Regions from separate parts of the Sporosarcina sp. FSL K6-2383 genome, predicted to be linked through region 4. Evidence: riboswitches for the same ligand, from Rfam matches in the RefSeq annotation. Region 4 holds a riboswitch; each other region holds the start of a gene.

Evidence for each region. Region 4 has a riboswitch for S-adenosylmethionine ahead of MKZ10_RS01970 (cyclase family protein). Riboswitches for the same ligand answer to the same signal wherever they lie in the genome.
Region 1: linked by a shared signal. The riboswitch ahead of MKZ10_RS03970 (O-acetylhomoserine aminocarboxypropyltransferase/cysteine synthase family protein) and the one ahead of MKZ10_RS01970 (cyclase family protein) in region 4 are both predicted to bind S-adenosylmethionine.
Region 2: linked by a shared signal. The riboswitch ahead of MKZ10_RS16105 (methionine ABC transporter ATP-binding protein) and the one ahead of MKZ10_RS01970 (cyclase family protein) in region 4 are both predicted to bind S-adenosylmethionine.
Region 3: linked by a shared signal. The riboswitch ahead of metH (methionine synthase) and the one ahead of MKZ10_RS01970 (cyclase family protein) in region 4 are both predicted to bind S-adenosylmethionine.

Annotation. Positions count from the first base shown of each region.
Region 1 is NZ_CP152017.1:745,321-749,513, reverse strand. Features, by position in the region: gene MKZ10_RS03975 (alpha/beta fold hydrolase) at 1-699, opposite strand, end outside; gene MKZ10_RS03970 (O-acetylhomoserine aminocarboxypropyltransferase/cysteine synthase family protein) at 737-2,026, opposite strand; SAM riboswitch class I at 2,163-2,278, opposite strand; gene MKZ10_RS03965 (glycerol-3-phosphate acyltransferase) at 2,512-3,135, shown strand; gene MKZ10_RS03960 (DUF2187 family protein) at 3,375-3,596, shown strand; gene MKZ10_RS03955 (lysoplasmalogenase) at 3,783-4,193, shown strand, end outside.
Region 2 is NZ_CP152017.1:3,182,105-3,186,297, forward strand. Features, by position in the region: gene MKZ10_RS16095 (MetQ/NlpA family ABC transporter substrate-binding protein) at 1-471, opposite strand, end outside; gene MKZ10_RS16100 (methionine ABC transporter permease) at 539-1,207, opposite strand; gene MKZ10_RS16105 (methionine ABC transporter ATP-binding protein) at 1,200-2,225, opposite strand; SAM riboswitch class I at 2,349-2,454, opposite strand; gene MKZ10_RS16110 (thioredoxin family protein) at 2,509-2,808, opposite strand; gene MKZ10_RS16115 (toprim domain-containing protein) at 3,013-3,354, opposite strand; gene gcvH (glycine cleavage system protein GcvH) at 3,430-3,813, opposite strand; gene MKZ10_RS16125 (arsenate reductase family protein) at 3,889-4,193, opposite strand, start outside.
Region 3 is NZ_CP152017.1:241,904-246,096, reverse strand. Features, by position in the region: gene metH (methionine synthase) at 1-1,468, opposite strand, end outside; SAM riboswitch class I at 1,569-1,675, opposite strand; gene MKZ10_RS01395 (histidine kinase) at 1,842-2,027, shown strand; gene MKZ10_RS01390 (hypothetical protein) at 2,146-3,828, shown strand; gene MKZ10_RS01385 (CtsR family transcriptional regulator) at 4,018-4,193, shown strand, end outside.
Region 4 is NZ_CP152017.1:360,347-364,539, reverse strand. Features, by position in the region: gene MKZ10_RS01985 (urease accessory protein UreD) at 32-796, shown strand; gene MKZ10_RS01980 (hypothetical protein) at 832-1,224, opposite strand; gene MKZ10_RS01975 (acyl-CoA thioesterase) at 1,315-1,791, shown strand; SAM riboswitch class I at 1,894-2,006, shown strand; gene MKZ10_RS01970 (cyclase family protein) at 2,112-2,849, shown strand; gene MKZ10_RS01965 (5-methyltetrahydropteroyltriglutamate--homocysteine S-methyltransferase) at 3,090-4,193, shown strand, end outside.

The DNA of each region.
Region 1 (4,193 bases), 380 kb from region 4:
TGCCACTACTTTTGCAGAGAATTGGCGAGAAGCGTTCGCGATGCCTCCACGTCCACGACCAATATCATGGGTATTCATAGCACCGAGCAGTGTGTAATAACTATTCGGATCAAAGTGTTTTACTAAAGCTGGTCCTGTATACACATCATTGCCGAAACCTATATCACTACCTATCGCCTGCAAGCCAACCCCATACGCACTTAGCGTTGGTGTAGCTGCAATCGGTACGAGTACATCCATATCATCTGCATATAAAATACCCCATTCTAAGACTCGCATACCACCAAGCGAAGCACCAATCACCGCGCGTAGTCGATCTACTCCTAGTACCGTTAGCGCTTTGCGCTCCGCATGTACCATATCCCGAATGGTCACTTCTGGAAATAACTCGTCATAAGGTGCCCCGGTAGATGGATTGATAGATGACGGTCCCGTCGATCCATCACATCCTCCAAGCACATTGAACGAGATGACCGAGAATTGATTGGTATCGATACTTTTCCCTTGACCTACAAGGCCACTCCACCAGCCTGGATTTTTATCCGTTCCAATGGTTTCATGATTTCCCGTCAATGCGTGGCAAATAAGGACAGTTTGTGCCTCTGGTCTACCTATTCTTTCATAGGCTAGCTGAACATTTTCTAGCATAATGCCCGACTCCAATTGTAAGCTTCCAATGTTCACAAATCCTGTCCCCATGCCCGTCACGCTCCTTGTTATTTTATCGGGTATAATTTTATGCTTTGACTGGAACTGCCTTATCAATGGCCTGTGCAAGATCCGCGATAATATCTTCTACCGCTTCCAGTCCAACTGATAGGCGGATCAATTCTTCTTTGACGCCAGCTTCTTCAAGTCCCTCTGCGGATAGCTGCTGATGCGTTGTTGAAGCCGGATGAATAATAAGTGATTTTGCATCTCCAACGTTCGCAACATGCGACCAAATGTTAACATTATCGATCAAGTTACGACCCGCTTCGCGTCCACCTTTAATACCGAAGACGATAATTGAACCAAAACCATTTTTCAAATATTTTTTCGCATTGTTAGCTGAAGGATGATTTTCAAGACCCGTATACGTTACCCACTCCACTGACGGATGTTGCTTCAAATAATCTGCCACTTTAAGCGCATTGGCATTATGTTTTTCCACACGTAAATGTAATGTTTCAAGTCCTTGTAAGAAAGCAAATGCATTATCCGGACTCAAGCATGGTCCGAAATCACGAAGCGCTTGAACGCGTAACTTCGTCGCAAATGCTGCACCCGCTGCATCAATACCATAACGAATACCATGGTACGTTTCATCTGGCTCTGTGAAACCAGGGAATCTTCCTTGTGTCCAATCAAATTTCCCAGAGTCAATCGCGACACCCCCGATAGACGTTCCATGTCCACCAATCCATTTCGTTGCAGAATGAATAACAACGTCTGCCCCAAAATCAATAGGGTTCGAACCATAAGGTGATGGGAATGTATTATCAATAAGTAGTGGAATTCCATTGTCATGTGCGATATTCGCAACTGCTTCAATATCAAGCACATGAAGGCTTGGATTACCAATTGTTTCAGCAAAAATCGCTTTTGTTTTATCTGTAATGGCTGCACGGAAGTTTTCAGGGTCCGTCGCATCCACAAATTTTACGTTAATGCCATAGCGTGGCAGTGATACTGCGAATAAATTATAAGTACCTCCGTACAAATTACTCGCAGCTACGATTTCATCGCCAGCACCTGCTATATTTAAAATCGAAAACGCAATAGCTGCCATTCCTGATGATAATGCAACTGCCGCCGTTCCACCTTCCAATAGAGCTACACGCTTTTCAAAAACGTCGACCGTTGGATTCATAATACGAGAATAAATATTACCCGCTTCCTTCAAAGCGAACAAATTTTGTGCATGTTCTGTGTCACGGAATACGAAAGAGGTTGTTCTATGAATCGGCACCGCGCGTGATCCTGTCACCGGGTCTGGCTCTTGGCCACCATGTAGAAGAAGTGTTTCGGGTTGAAGTTTTGTCATTGTCATTACCTCCAGTAGTTTTTTAGATGGATATTTTTTGAATACGTGCGGAGGCGTCGGGGATATTCTTTTAGGAATAAAAAATAACCCCCTTCGCTTAACGCTAAGAAGAGGGTTACGCTTTCGCTTATTCCTCCTCTTATCTTTCAGACCGTTTACACGAATCTGTAGGAAGTAGCACCTGTGCAAGTTAGTCACTTGCCGGTTGCCGGGCATCGCAGGGCCTAGTCCCTCCGCCGCTCTTGATAAGAGTTTGATTGATTTAGTTTTCCATCTTGTGAAGTAGTATAGGCGAATTCTTAATACAATGTCAAGTGTTTATTGAAAGTTTTTTCAGAAACTTACATTTACTCTAAGATGTTATAATAACGATTATACAAGTTGAAATAATGAATCTTACCAACAACGCTTGGCGCTTTGGGATGCCTCCTGCTGGAGAGCAGACGGAATCAATAGAGTAATTTCACTAGTTTGGGGGAATTGGTATGTGGTTGTGGGTTATAGGAGTGCTACTGTGTGGATATTTAATCGGATGCTTACACGGCTCGGTTGTTGCAACGAAGATTTCAGGAGTTAATTTAAAAGAAACTGGGGTCAAAAATGCAGGTGCTTCGAATGCTACGATTGTGTTAGGGAAAAAGTTTGGTGCTCTTGTAGCAGCGATTGATATTGGAAAAGGTGCGCTGGCTGTACTACTTGTACACTTTTTTTCTGTGAATGCGGAATTGCCGGGAAATGATGTCGCATTACTACTCTTTTTGGTAGGTGCCGCAACAGTCGCTGGACATAACTTTCCGTTTTACATGCAGTTCAACGGCGGCAAAGGAACTGCTACAGTTATCGGCGTTCTACTCGCACTCGATTGGCGTTTCGGTCTCGTTGGTTTTGCGTTGTTAGTAGTCGTAGCACTTACGACTAACTTTCTGGTGTTTGGCGTTTTGATGTTGTACGTGACATTCTTGACCTTGGCATTTTGGTCAGAAGGTTACTGGCCCATCGTCATCGCAATTGTATTATTCATACTTGCGATTTGGAAGCATATCGAAAATTTCCAACGGATGAAAGAAGGTAGTGAGAAGCGAGTTTCAGCAGTGTTTAAAAAGAAATGATTGTCAATGAAAGATTTAAATTATTAGCGTTGACTACAAAATGGAAGGCACTCTGAATCTGACGGAAACAGCATTTCTGCAAATTTCGTCAAAATATGGTATACTAGTTAGTAGACAACTTGTGATCTATCATTTTCGTTGAGTTGTGTTTCGTCTTTTATGCCACGCTTAGGGTTTGACCTAAGCATTTTTTTAATTGATTGAGGGCATGATGAAAATAAACACTAGGGGGAATTCGAATGGCTTTTCCACGCAAGGAAAAAGATGTATCGGATTTTGTCGCAGCGCGCAAAATCGATGAAAAGATTTCGTTTGTCCGTAATGACCATGAAGTTAATGGTACTATTTTTAAAATTCTCGAAAACTCTGTCATTGTGGAGATTTCTTCGAAGGATGCCGAACTCATTGGTGCCGCATCCAATCTGACAGTTGTTGCACACAAGAACTATTCAGTCGTCTGACGATTTTTTTAATTGCCTGCCACTAGGAAGTCTTTCTAGTGGTAGGTAATTTTTTATTTCACGGAAGCTTTGGGCAAACTCGACTACCTAATTTGAAAACTTAGCTACCTTTCAACAGAACTCTATCATTCAAGCAGGATTTTCTTTCCTATTTCTCGAAAGATACTAGTGAAAGGGGTTGCACGAATGATTCAAAAACTATTACTGGCTGCTATTACGATTATGGGGGCTATCTATATCTTCCTCATCCCATCAGATCCAGTCGGCTTCAAGATTTTCATGAAACTGATTCCGATGGCACTTATCATTTTGTTTGCACTAACAACCAGATCATTATTTTCTCGCACATATAAACGTATTGTCATTTTGGGACTTTTTGTTTGCATGATTGCAGACGGCGTCCTCTATTGGTTCATGATTGGACTCATTACGTTTTTCATCGGACATATTTTTTACATTATTGCATTTCGTCATATGGCCCGAAAGCATATGCCCATTTGGGCCGCCATTCCACTTCTTCTGTATGGTATCGGTATGGCCATTTGGCTGGCCGGTTCACAATTCACGACTGGCCAAACCGTGCTCGGCATTGCCATT
Region 2 (4,193 bases), 850 kb from region 4:
TACACGACCGTGGTCAGCTACTGAGTTACTAATTAGAATGACTGCATCATTTGGTAATTCGTCAATGGACGTGTACTTTTTCGAATAAAGACCAATTGGTTCAATATGGATAGCTCCTGCATTCGCAAATTCATAACCAAAATCTGCAATTTGACTTTCAAAGTAAGGTATATGTTGGAAATAGTTTGCATCAAGTTCACCAGATGCTAAATCCTGATTAGGCAATACATAATCTTGATATGGTTCGATTTCGAGTTCAATACCTTTTTCCTTTAGCAATGGTGCTGCCTCTTCAAGGATAATCACATGCGGTACGTTTGACGCGCCAATTTTGAGTGTTGTTACTTCCACTTCACCTATATCTTCACTACCACTTCCAGTTGTTTTATCGTCCTCAACTGTTTTTGCTCCACATGCCGCAAGCGCCAATACAAGCACTGCAAATAAAATACCTGTTAATAACTTTTTCATGTTGTGTACTCCCCTTTTTCTTTGTTGTTTTATAAAACAGGCAATGCCTGTTGTTCCCAATAGTAAGTTACCGCTTGTCTAATTTTTTCACAGCGAAGTCACCAATGAATTGAATGATAAAAACAATAATTAAGATGATAATCGTTGCTGCAAGCGTAACGTCTCCACGGTTGCGCTGGAATCCATCTAAAAACGCTAGCGTTCCAAGACCACCTGCTCCAATGATTCCCGCCATTGCCGTATAGCCGACGAGTGCAATAGATGTGACAGTAATGCCCGAAACAAGCGCAGGCATCGACTCAGGTAATAGAACTTTGAATATAATTGTGCGCGTTTTCGCTCCCATCGACTTGGCAGCTTCGATGACGCCTTTATCAATTTCCTGAAGTGCAATTAATACCATTCTTCCATAGAAAGGAGCTGCTCCAATAATAAGTGCAGGCAATGCTGCATCAGGTCCACGTATCGTCCCTAGTAGGAACTTCGTAAAGGGAATCAGTAAAATAATTAATATAATAAAAGGTATCGACCTAAAAATATTGACGAATGCCCCCGTCACAATATTGGCGAACTTATTGGCCCACAGCTGTCCAGGGCTTGAAAGGAACAGAAGGACACCTAGCACTAATCCGATTACTAACGTAAAAAATGTAGATAATACTGTCATATAAATAGTTTCAACTGTTGCTTCCCACATTTTCGGCCAGTCCACATTCGGAAATAGGGTTTCAATCATTACTAATCACCTCTGTCTGCACATCTTTTTCATGAAGATAACGAATGGCTTCTTTAATGGTCCCCTCATCTCCCACAAGCTGAAGGATTAACGAACCGTATGCCCCGCCATGCGTATGTGAAATATTCCCCTGAACGATGTTCACATCTACATCAAATTTACGTATCAGGCCTGCCAAAACGGGCTGTTCTGTCCGTTCCCCTACAAATACAAGCTTGATAAGCGTACCAGAAGATACCTCTTCTTTAATATGCGCCAATGCCTGCTTCACTTCTACCGGCTCCGTTATTTGAGAAACAAATCGTTTCGTAATCGGCGCTTGCGGTGATTGGAATACTTCTAGGACATCTCCCAACTCGACAACTTCGCCCGCTTCCATGACTGCAACCCGATGGCAAATTTTACGAATGACGTGCATTTCATGTGTGATCAACACAATCGTCAAGCCTAATCGTTCGTTAATACCCGTTAGAAGATCGAGAATTGAATCTGTTGTCTCTGGATCAAGGGCTGAAGTTGCTTCATCACATAACAGAACTTCTGGGTCATTTGCCAGCGCGCGGGCGATTCCCACACGCTGCTTTTGACCGCCTGATAATTCGGATGGATAGGCATTTTCACGACCAGCCAAACCTACAAGTTCAATCAGCTCTGTCACTTTCTTTTCACGGTCTACTTTTCGTACTCCTGCGATTTCCAGCGGAAAAGCGATATTTTCTTTAACAGTTCTAGACCATAGTAAGTTGAAATGTTGGAAAATCATACTTACTTTTTGTCGTGCTTCCCTTAGTTCTTTTCCCTTGATAGCTGAAATTTCTAACTTCCCAATCTGCACAGTGCCAGATGTAGGCATTTCAAGACCATTCAGCAAGCGAATTAGCGTACTTTTTCCTGCCCCACTATAACCAATGACTCCGAAAATCTCGCCATCAGCAATTTCAAGCGATACATCTTTGACAGCTGTAATACTAGCTGATCCATCACCGTATCGTTTATTTATATTTGATAAATGAATCATTTCTTTCACCTCTGGATCATTTTCTTTACACTATGTTGATAATATAAAGCCGAAAATATAAAAAAGCCTTCCTGCAGACGGGCAGAAAGGCTTGACGTTATCATAAATAAACGTTCGTCCAATCTCTCATCTCCCAAAGCAAATGCTTTGTGTGATTTGGCACCATTTCACTTTCGTGACGGTTGCCGGGCTTCAAAGGGCACTATCCCTCCACCTCTCTTAATAAGAGCGACCTATTCAATTAAATGTTAAAACGAAGTATAGCATAGCTTCTCAAACTATGTCAACTTATTTTTTCAAGTAGATAAGGAACTGACTGAAATGCATAGATTTTATGCTGCACAACGCCATCCTTTTGAATGAGTAAGCAAGGAACACTTTCGATTTCATAATCCATCGCCAAGTCTTGTACGTAATTCAAATCCGCTTTCCCAATTGGTAAGTCTGGCTTCATTACTGACACAACTTCCATCATTTTCGATGCGACAGCACAGGTCCCACACATCGGTGTATAGAGATAATATACCGCAACGTCTGACTCTTTCACAGTTGCTTCCCATTGTTCACGTGTCCATGTTTCCATTGTTTATAAACCATCCTTTTATAATCAATTACGCCTCGGCGTAATTGCGTCCAAATTTTGAATTGTGCCCACAGGACGTGGGTATGCAGTCGTTGCGACAGGACGTCGCGAACTTAGACTGCCTGCAATTAACTCCCTTCAAAATTTGTGACATCCACCGGAGGCTTGACTTGATTCGGCAGGGAATTTGGGCTTCCTGCCGAATCAAGTCAAAAATTCGGGGTGTATGTTAAAATTTGCATCCAGTAATATTGTTGCAAGCACTTTGTATGGAGTCGTTTCCACTTCCTTATAAACTTTTTCTGTATATAAATGAATCGCGTTAGGGAATCCCCTTTTGACTAATGTTCGAATCTGCTCACCTGATTCATCCGCATCGACAAAGACATACAGCTCATGTTGTTCATAAGGTTCCAGTAATTCTTCCAGCCGATAGGAGCTAACTGTCCCGTTCGTACAAATGATATCAACGGACTCAGCCAGAATTCGTGCAAGACGTTTTCTATCTTGGCCCCCTTCAACAACAATCACTCTGTCATATAGCACAAAGGATCCTCCCACGCTTCATTTTTTATGGTTCAAAAAAACGCCGTGATAAGACCGGCGTTTAGTTAGATTACATTATTCTCCGACTGTCATTTTTTCGTATGCTTCAGCGGACATTAATGCATCCAATTCAGATGCATCAGATGGTTCAACAACAATCATCCATGCATTTTCGTATGGAGATTCATTCACGAATTCAGGGCTATCTTCTAGACCTTCGTTTACTTCAATTACTTTACCGCTAATTGGTGCATAAAGTTCCGATACTGTCTTAACGGATTCAACGCTTCCGAAAGGCTCGTCTGCTTTGATGTCGTCACCTACAGATGGAAGTTCAACGAAAACGATATCGCCAAGTTCAGATTGTGCAAAATGTGTAATTCCAATACGGTAGTTACCGCCTTCTTCTTTTACCCATTCATGCTCTTCAGAATAACGCAGATCTTTTGGTGTGCTCATTCCGTAACCCCTCCAAATATATAATTTCATTCACTTCAATATTCGCATATTTAGTTCATAAAAACAAGGAAGGAATCACTTTGTCCAAACGTTTTCAAATTCCTCTTCCTTGAATCCAACTGTCACTTTATCATCGCCGAAAACAAGTGGCCTTTTTATCAACATACCATCTGATGCAAGTAAACTAATTTTCTCATCATCTGACATTTCCGGTAGTTTGTCTTTCAAATTAAGTTCTCTGTATTTCATCCCACTGACATTGAAAAACTTCTTCAATTCTAGTCCGGACGTTGTAATGATTTTACTTAGTTCCTCTGCCGAAGGGGGAGCTTCAGCAATATTGACCTCTTGAAAATTCAAATCGTTCGCTGCAAGCCAAG
Region 3 (4,193 bases), 120 kb from region 4:
CCCATTTATTGACAAGAAGATCATAAGAACGCTCTGCAACTTCGAGTTTCCGTTCACGCGTAACCGCCATTCCAGGTTCGTCGATTGTCCCAACAACGACAGCTGCACCAAACTTTTTGACAAGTGGCATTACAGCATCGTAGCGGTCTTCGCCATCCTCCAAGTTGATGGAGTTAATGATGACTTTCCCTTGTGAATATTTTAATGCTTCTTCAATAACCTTCTCGTCTGTGGAATCAATGACGAGAGGCACTTTCACTTTTTTGACAACTTCCTTCATGAATTTTGTGACATCCTCTAACTCGTCACGATCTGGATTAGCTAGACAAATATCAATGACGTGTGCGCCACCTTTTACTTGTGCACGCGCAATTTCGGATGCTTCTTCAAATTTGCCGTCAACGATTAGCTGTTTGAATTTCCGAGACCCGATAACATTTGTTCGTTCGCCAATTAATAGCGGACGCATAGAGTCGTCATACAGTATTGGTTCAATACCCGATACGACATGACCGTGAATCGTTTCGGGACCTTGGCGCGGCTTTTTATCAGCGACTACTTCACGAATCGCACGGATATGCTCAGGTGTTGTTCCGCAACAGCCCCCTACGATATTTAACCAACCTTTATCAGCAAAGCCTTGTAGTTTTTTAGAGAGAGACTCAGGTGATTCATGGTAATGACCTTCCTCGTCTGGAAGCCCAGCATTTGGGTAACAACTGACATAACTTGTGGCTAGGTCTGATAGTGAGCGAAGGTGGTCTGTCATGAACTCCGGACCTGTTGCACAGTTCAGGCCAACAGATAGTGGTTTTATATGCTCGATTGAAATATAAAATGATTCAATGCTTTGACCAGCTAATGTTGTTCCCATTGGCTCAATTGTTCCAGAAATCATAACAGGTAATTCTAGTCCTGTTTCCTCAAATGCACGCTTGATCCCTAATGTGCCGGCTTTGACATTCAACATATCCTGGCTCGTTTCCATCAATAGCAAATCACAGCCGCCTTCGATCAATGCTTTTGCTTGTATATAAAAGTCCTGTGTCAGGCCATCAAATGTAGCTCCGCCTGTAACGGATAATGTTTTGGTCGTTGGGCCCATTGCACCTGCAACGAAACGCGGCCATTCAGGTGTAGAAAAGTCTTCCGCACACTTTTTAGCTATTTGCGCAGCATGGAAGTTAATATCATGTGCTCGTTCACCCAAATCATAGTCATCGAGAACAATGGGTGTTCCGCCAAATGTGTTTGTGGAGATGATATCTGCGCCAGCCTCCAAATATTCGCGGTGAATGCGATTTAGGACATCGGGCTTTACGATATTTAAATACTCATTACAGCCATCGTATTCTTCACCACCGAAATCCTCGGCAGAAAGGTTGGCATTTTGTAGCATGGTTCCCATTGCGCCATCCATAATAAGTATTCTTTTCTGTAGTTGTTCTTCAATAGGGTGTCTCGGCATAGCTCATCACTCTCTCTTTACATCAATTATTTTGTAGCTTTTAAGAAAATAAAAAAAGCCTTCAAATAAAGAAGGCTTTACGAGTTTACGTAGTTGTCCCTTCTCATCTTCAGAACCACGGGGATTCTTCTGGAATTAGCACCAGTCCATATAGGCAGGTTGCTGAAGCTTCATAGGGCCAGTTCCCTCTGCTTCTCTTGATAAGAATAATTATGAAATTGTGAAATCCGCCGGAGGCAAACCCTCGCTGGATAAAGTTGAATAATTGAAATTATCATAACGTTATAATTTGCTTCCGTCAAGCAATCCTTTGTAGAAAGCTAGAAAGTCTATGGTAAGATGAAGATAATATGACAAACAGAAGGTGAACGAGTTGAGAGCATTTAAATATATTATTCCCATCATGATGATTGTCGGGACGGTTAGTATTATGATGTTGAACAAGAACCACCAAGAGGTCCCGCCTATGTCTCGCATTTATATTACGCTAGGTGCAATGGCCGTCAGTGGAATTTTAGCTTACTTTTTATTTCCAAAAGATGAAGAGAAGAATAAATGAAAAGAGACCGCTAGCGAATTTTGCTGGTGGTTTTTTCGTGAAAAGTGAAACGATTCTATAGTCTAATCGTATAAGAGATATGTGAAAAAAATCTTTGCTATAGAAAAGAGTGTTTTAGATGATTAATTTACTTATCTTCTCAATCATTACAGGGATTGTGTCAAGTTTAATTATTGTCCCGTTTGTGTTGAACAAAAAGGAGACGAAAGAGCCGGTTTCTTTTAACAAGGTCGCGGCTGTGGCTAGCACTGCTGTTGTAAGTACAATACTCGTGTTTGCCTTTTATTATCTAACCAATATGGATCGCAACTGGACGTCATTATGGGGTCCGCTACTCGTGGTCACTTTATTGGGCGCAGTTGTTGCGGGGAGTAAAGACCGCAAATTTAAGATTGTCTTATTACTAGGAGCAATTGCTTTCGGTGCTTATATCCTCAGCGCGCCTTTATTCAACGCAGATCAGAAATACAAGGCTGTCGAGATGGATCAGCAGGTGGAAATCAAAGCGTTTGATGAAACGAAAACACCGGCAAGTGTGCCGCCGAAGTTTGCACGTAACAAGATGAAGAAAGCGTTCGGTCAAGTACCGAATACGAGTTATTATGAATTAGGCAATTTACAAATTCAAAAAGTTGGCGATGATTTTGTCTACATCGCACCTGTTGAATTTTCGGGTCTTTTCAAGTGGTGGGCTGGGAAAACAACACCTGGGTATTTCACAATGAGTGCGACTGATTCGGCAGATAATCCGAAATTCGTGAAGGTTGAAATGACTTATACGCCTTCATCGTTTTTCCACAAGCAAGTGGAGCGTCATATGCGGATGGAAATGCCGAATCTCATTTTCTACGGGGATGTCCAGCTAGAAATTGATAATGAAGGAGTGCCTTATTATATCCGCTCATACGGGAACTTTATTACGGCACGCAACGGCTTTGATGTTCAAGGGATTGTAGTGGTTGATCCGGCGACGGGAGAGATGGCGAAATATGCACTTGCGGATGTACCTGCATTTATCGATGGTGCTGTTTCGCCTGAAGCAGTTAGTTTACAAAATAGTTATTTTGGTAACTATGTTCACGGATTCTGGAATTCGGTATTCGGGAAAAAAGATGTGAAATTGCCGTCAGATGAAGGGACCGAAGCTAATGTGAGTCCGATTTTTGACGAGAATGGTCATATGTTTTACTTCACTGATTTTACAAGTCCGAAAGAAGGCGTCGATTCGATGCTTGGTTATGCCTTGACGGATGGTCGGACGGGTGAAGCAACGTATTATACGGGCAATCTGGAGGAGTCCTATATGGATTCGCAAGGGGCACTTCAAATCATTGAAAAGAAATTCATCGAAAAGAAATGGTCCGGTGAAATGCCGGTGCTGTACAACTTCTACGGGGAAGCCAGCTGGTTGACTCCGGTGCTCGATTCAAACGGATTTTTGCAAAATTATTTCATCGTATCTGCAGCAAATCCGGAAATTTCGGTGTATGGAAATACTCCGAACGAAGCATTGAAATTGTATAAAACAGCACTTCAACGCGGAGGCAGTACTGTCGATGGTAGTTCGGGCGCTGAAGAGGCGCAAACGTCGGTGACTGTCGTGCGTGTTTTCAAAGAACGTGTCGGTGACTTTACATTAGTGTCGTTTTTGGCTGCTGATGGACGGAACTTTAGCGTGTCATCTGAAATGGTGCCACTTGCAATTTACATTCAAGAAGGCGATCAATTGGCGATTACGTATATAGAGACAGGTGAGCTTTTCTTACCGGTGAAAGCCTTGACGAATAACAGTATGAAATAATTAGGTAACGGAGTACAGAGAGATTTCTCGTGTACTCCGTTTTTGTATGATGATTAAATGATAGCCAAACATGTCGATACTACGAGTTGCAGTGCTTTTCAATTGCAGATTAATCGGTGCGTCATGTACAATTAAGTCAAAGATAGTCAAAGTCAACGGCTTATCACCCGGTATGAAAGAGGTGAGGACATGCGAAATATTTCTGACATTATAGAAGGTTATTTAAAGGCCATCATCGAAGAAGAACAGAAAGGCGCAATAGTCATTAAGCGCAGTGAAGTTGCAGAGAAGTTCCAATGCGTACCTTCTCAAATCAATTACGTTATTAAAACTCGTTTTACGGTAGAACGTGGTTACGCAGTTGA
Region 4 (4,193 bases):
ATCCCGCGCTATCCATCATGGAAAATTGGACATGGCATTCGAACTAAGAAGAGGATATACACGGATGCCGCATGTTTACCAGCAGCCTCCATTGAAGGCCAGTCGGGAATTATACGAAGGAAAAGACCCGACTGCAACGGTCTATATTATGGAGTCGTCTGGTGGGATGGTGTCGGGAGATCGCAATGATATTACGGTGAAACTTGGGCCGGATAGTCGAGTGCGGTTGACGCAGCAATCGGCGTTGAAAATCTATCCGTCGCATACGGGGGATACTTGTCATTTTACAATTGAGGTCGACCTTGCGGAACGTTCACGTTTGGAGTGGATGCCCGAGGTGCTGATTCCGTTTGTTGACGCGAAGTTTCAAGTGAATACAACGTTGCGCGTCGCGTGTGATGCAACGGTATTATGGGGTGAAATTGTTGCGCCGGGGCGTGAAAAACGCGGTGAGATTTTTGATTATCAATCATTTCGGTCGAATTTTAAGATTTTCGTAGAGGATGAGTTAATTGCTTTTGACTCGCTACATTTTGCGCCGCGTGATGCTGAGCTAGGTGGGATTGGCCTCCTTGAAGGCGCGATGTATGTCGGCTCCATTTGGCTTGTTTCTCCGAATGTCGTTAATGTTGATGTGCGTGCATTGCAGGAAACGTTGCGAGTTGAAGAAGGGCTGAAGGCTGGCATGACGCGGCTTGAAGGGAATGCAATTCATTGTCGATGGCTCGCGGTCGATCAGTGGAAGATGCAGGAAGAGATGAAGCGTGTTTATGCGCTACTGGCGGGAATGGTGTAAGAGGACACTCCAATAGGAGATGTCCTCTTTGGATTTTACTTCGATGACTTTTTCTTATTCCATACTTTTACCAAGAAATCCATAAACCAAGTATAAAAGAACATGGATCCAACTAAGACAATGGCGACGTAAATATACTGCAAGAAGCCAGGGATCGTATGTTTTTGAACGAAACTACTTGAAAACCACATGACGACTACTAGCGCAGCAATCAGTACAATCATACCGAGTGCATATATAAACATCGTACTTCGCGGTGTATTCTGAAGCGTTTTTCGAATCGTTGTTCGAAACTTTATGGCTCTCACAAGTAGATAGAAAAATAACACAAGTGATACGTAATCACTTGCAGTAAATAGTAAAATGAAACCGATTATTAGGAAGAACCAAGTAATTCTTTCATAGTGTTTTTCGATAAAAGTCGTCATTGAAATTCCTCCAATAGGTGTATACTATATTTACGGAATAGATACGGGAAAAGTTCCCTTTATTCATAAAAAACAGGGGGAGAGAGTAATATGAAAAAAAATAGACCTATGGGCCAATCGCGCACCATCCAGACAAAGCTGGTTTTGCCGCCCGATACGAACCATCTGCAAACCATTTTTGGGGGACGAGTCCTTGCCTATATCGATGAAATTGCTGCAATTACGGCAATGAAACATTCGAATACAGCAGTCGTTACGGCTTCAATCGATTCAGTTGATTTCATGTCATCTGCGCGTGTCGGTGATGTGTTAGAGCTCGAAGCACTTGTCACATCAACTGGGCGTACATCGATGGAAGTATTTGTGTCCGTTCATTCGATGAATTTACTGACAGGTGAAACGAAATTGACGACGGAGTCATTTTTGACGATGGTTGCTATGGATGAAAATAATAAACCAACTCCTGTACTGGGAATTTATCCGGAAACAGAAATTGAAAAGAGTTTGTTTGAAACTGCGCCAGCACGCCGCGAGCATCGTAAATTACGCAGTGAAATGAAGCACTAAATCTACAACATTAGTTAGTTAATTTTAAAAATTTTATATCTTTACTGTTGACATTCTATTCAAAGGACTGTATTGTACTATTTACCAACTGAATACGTAACTTTCTTATCCAGAGAGGTGGAGGGACTGGCCCTTTGATACCTCAGCAACAGACTTTTTTAGTACTGTGCTAATTCCAGAAGCCAAGTGTAATGCTTGTAGCTTGAAGATAAGAAGAGCAAATAGCGATCATGCCAAAACCTCTTCTTTTTAGTATAGAAGAGGTTTTTTTGTTCTATCTGGAGACTAAAGTTACCTTCATAAAATAAGGAGGAATGTTTATGTCGAATGAATTAATCAATGCAATTGCGTTATTAAAACAGAAAGAGTGGGTCGATTTAACACATACTTTTGGACCCGACTCGCCCCATTTCTCAGCCTTTGATGCGGCTGAATTTACAACATTATTTGATCATGATGATGGATTTTTTGCACAGAGCTTTACATTTGCGGGACAGTACGGTACGCATATCGATGCACCCATTCACTTTGTGCGTGATACAAGATATTTGGATGAATTAGGTTTGAAAGAGTTAGTTTTACCACTCATCGTTATCGATAAATCAAAGGAATCCGCTACTAATCATGATTTTACATTAGCGGTTGAAGATATTTTAAAATTTGAAGAGCAGTATGGCCGAATTGAAGCAGGTACTTTCGTCGCGCTGCGCACAGATTGGAGCAAGCGTTGGCCGGATAATGAGGCCTTTTGTAATAAAGATGCCGACGGCAATAACCGCATACCCGGTTGGGGACTTGATGCTTTGGAGTTTTTATTCGAAGAACGACAGGTGAAAGCAGTTGGACATGAAACGTTCGATACAGATTCAGCCATCGACTTTCAAAAGAACCAAGCGTTGCTAGGCGAATATTATGTGCTAGAACAAGATACTTACCAAATAGAATTATTAACAAATTTAGATAAACTGCCTGCTAAAGGTGCAGTCATTTTCAATATCGTTCCGAAGCCAGAAAAAGCATCAGGATTCCCGGTACGCTCATTCGCGATACTGCCATAATAATGAAAAAAGGGCTGCTCACTCGTGTCCCTATTCAAACAAAGCAAGCAGATCCGCTCATTCGTGTTTCTGCTCAAGCGAACTAAACAGGGTTGCCCATTTGTGTCTCTGTCCTAACAAAACCAAGCAGGTCTGCTCATTTGAATGCCTGTCCAAAGATAAGCAAATAGGAGCGCCCATTTGCGCTCTTATCATAAAAAAATCAAAATTGACTACTAAAAATAGAAAGAAGGAATAGACATGACAACTCAATCAACTACTGTAACGAAAGCGCCATTCAGAGCGGATCACGTAGGAAGTTTACTACGTCCAGATAATTTGCACCAAGCACGTAAAGATTTTAAAGAAGGTGCGATTACAGCACAACAATTACGTGAAGTTGAAACACAGGAAATTAAACGAGTTGTCGATAAACAAATTGAAGTTGGGTTGGAGCTTGTGACGGACGGCGAGTTTAGACGTACGTGGTGGCATTTAGATTTTATGGAGCATTTAAACGGATTTGAAGGATATGTTCCTGAAAAAGGGTATACATTCGATGGTGTTGAAACGGAACGTTACGATGTTCGAAACACGGGGGAAATTTCCTTTAATCCTAATCATCCGTTCATCCAAGACTTCGTGGAATTCAATGAAATCGTGGGCGGTCGTGCAGTAGCGAAACAGACAATTCCAAGTCCGAACCAACTCTTCAATGCTGGTATTCGTGATGAAAATATTTATCCGGATATCGAGGAGTATGCGAAAGATATTATTCAAGCGTACAAAGATGCACTGAATGCATTTTATGAAGCGGGTGTACGTTATTTGCAATTGGATGATGTGTACATTGCAGGACTTTCTGCTCCGGACATCCCGTTCAACGACAGTGCGTATTCAAGGGAACAACTGATTGATCTAGCGCTCCGCGTCATTAACGGCGTGTTGGAAGGAAAGCCGGAAGATTTAGTCGTGACAACACATCTATGCCGCGGAAACTACCAATCGACGTGGGCGTTTGAAGGAAGTTATGCACTTATTGCGCCAACATTATTGGCAAAAGAAAAAGTGAATGGTTTCTTCTTGGAATATGATGACGAGCGTTCAGGAGACTTCAAGCCACTGGAGTATATTCCAAATGGCGGTGCAAAAGTTGTTCTTGGCGTTGTGACATCTAAAACAGGTGAAGTGGAAGATAAAGAGGCTGTTAAAGCACGTATCCAAGAAGCCGCCAAATATGTGCCACTTGAACAACTGTGCCTCAGCCCACAATGTGGCTTCGCTTCTACACATCATGGCAACAAGTTGACAGAAGATGAGCAATGGGAGAAATTGAAGTTTATCGTCGATGTTGCGAAGGAAGTT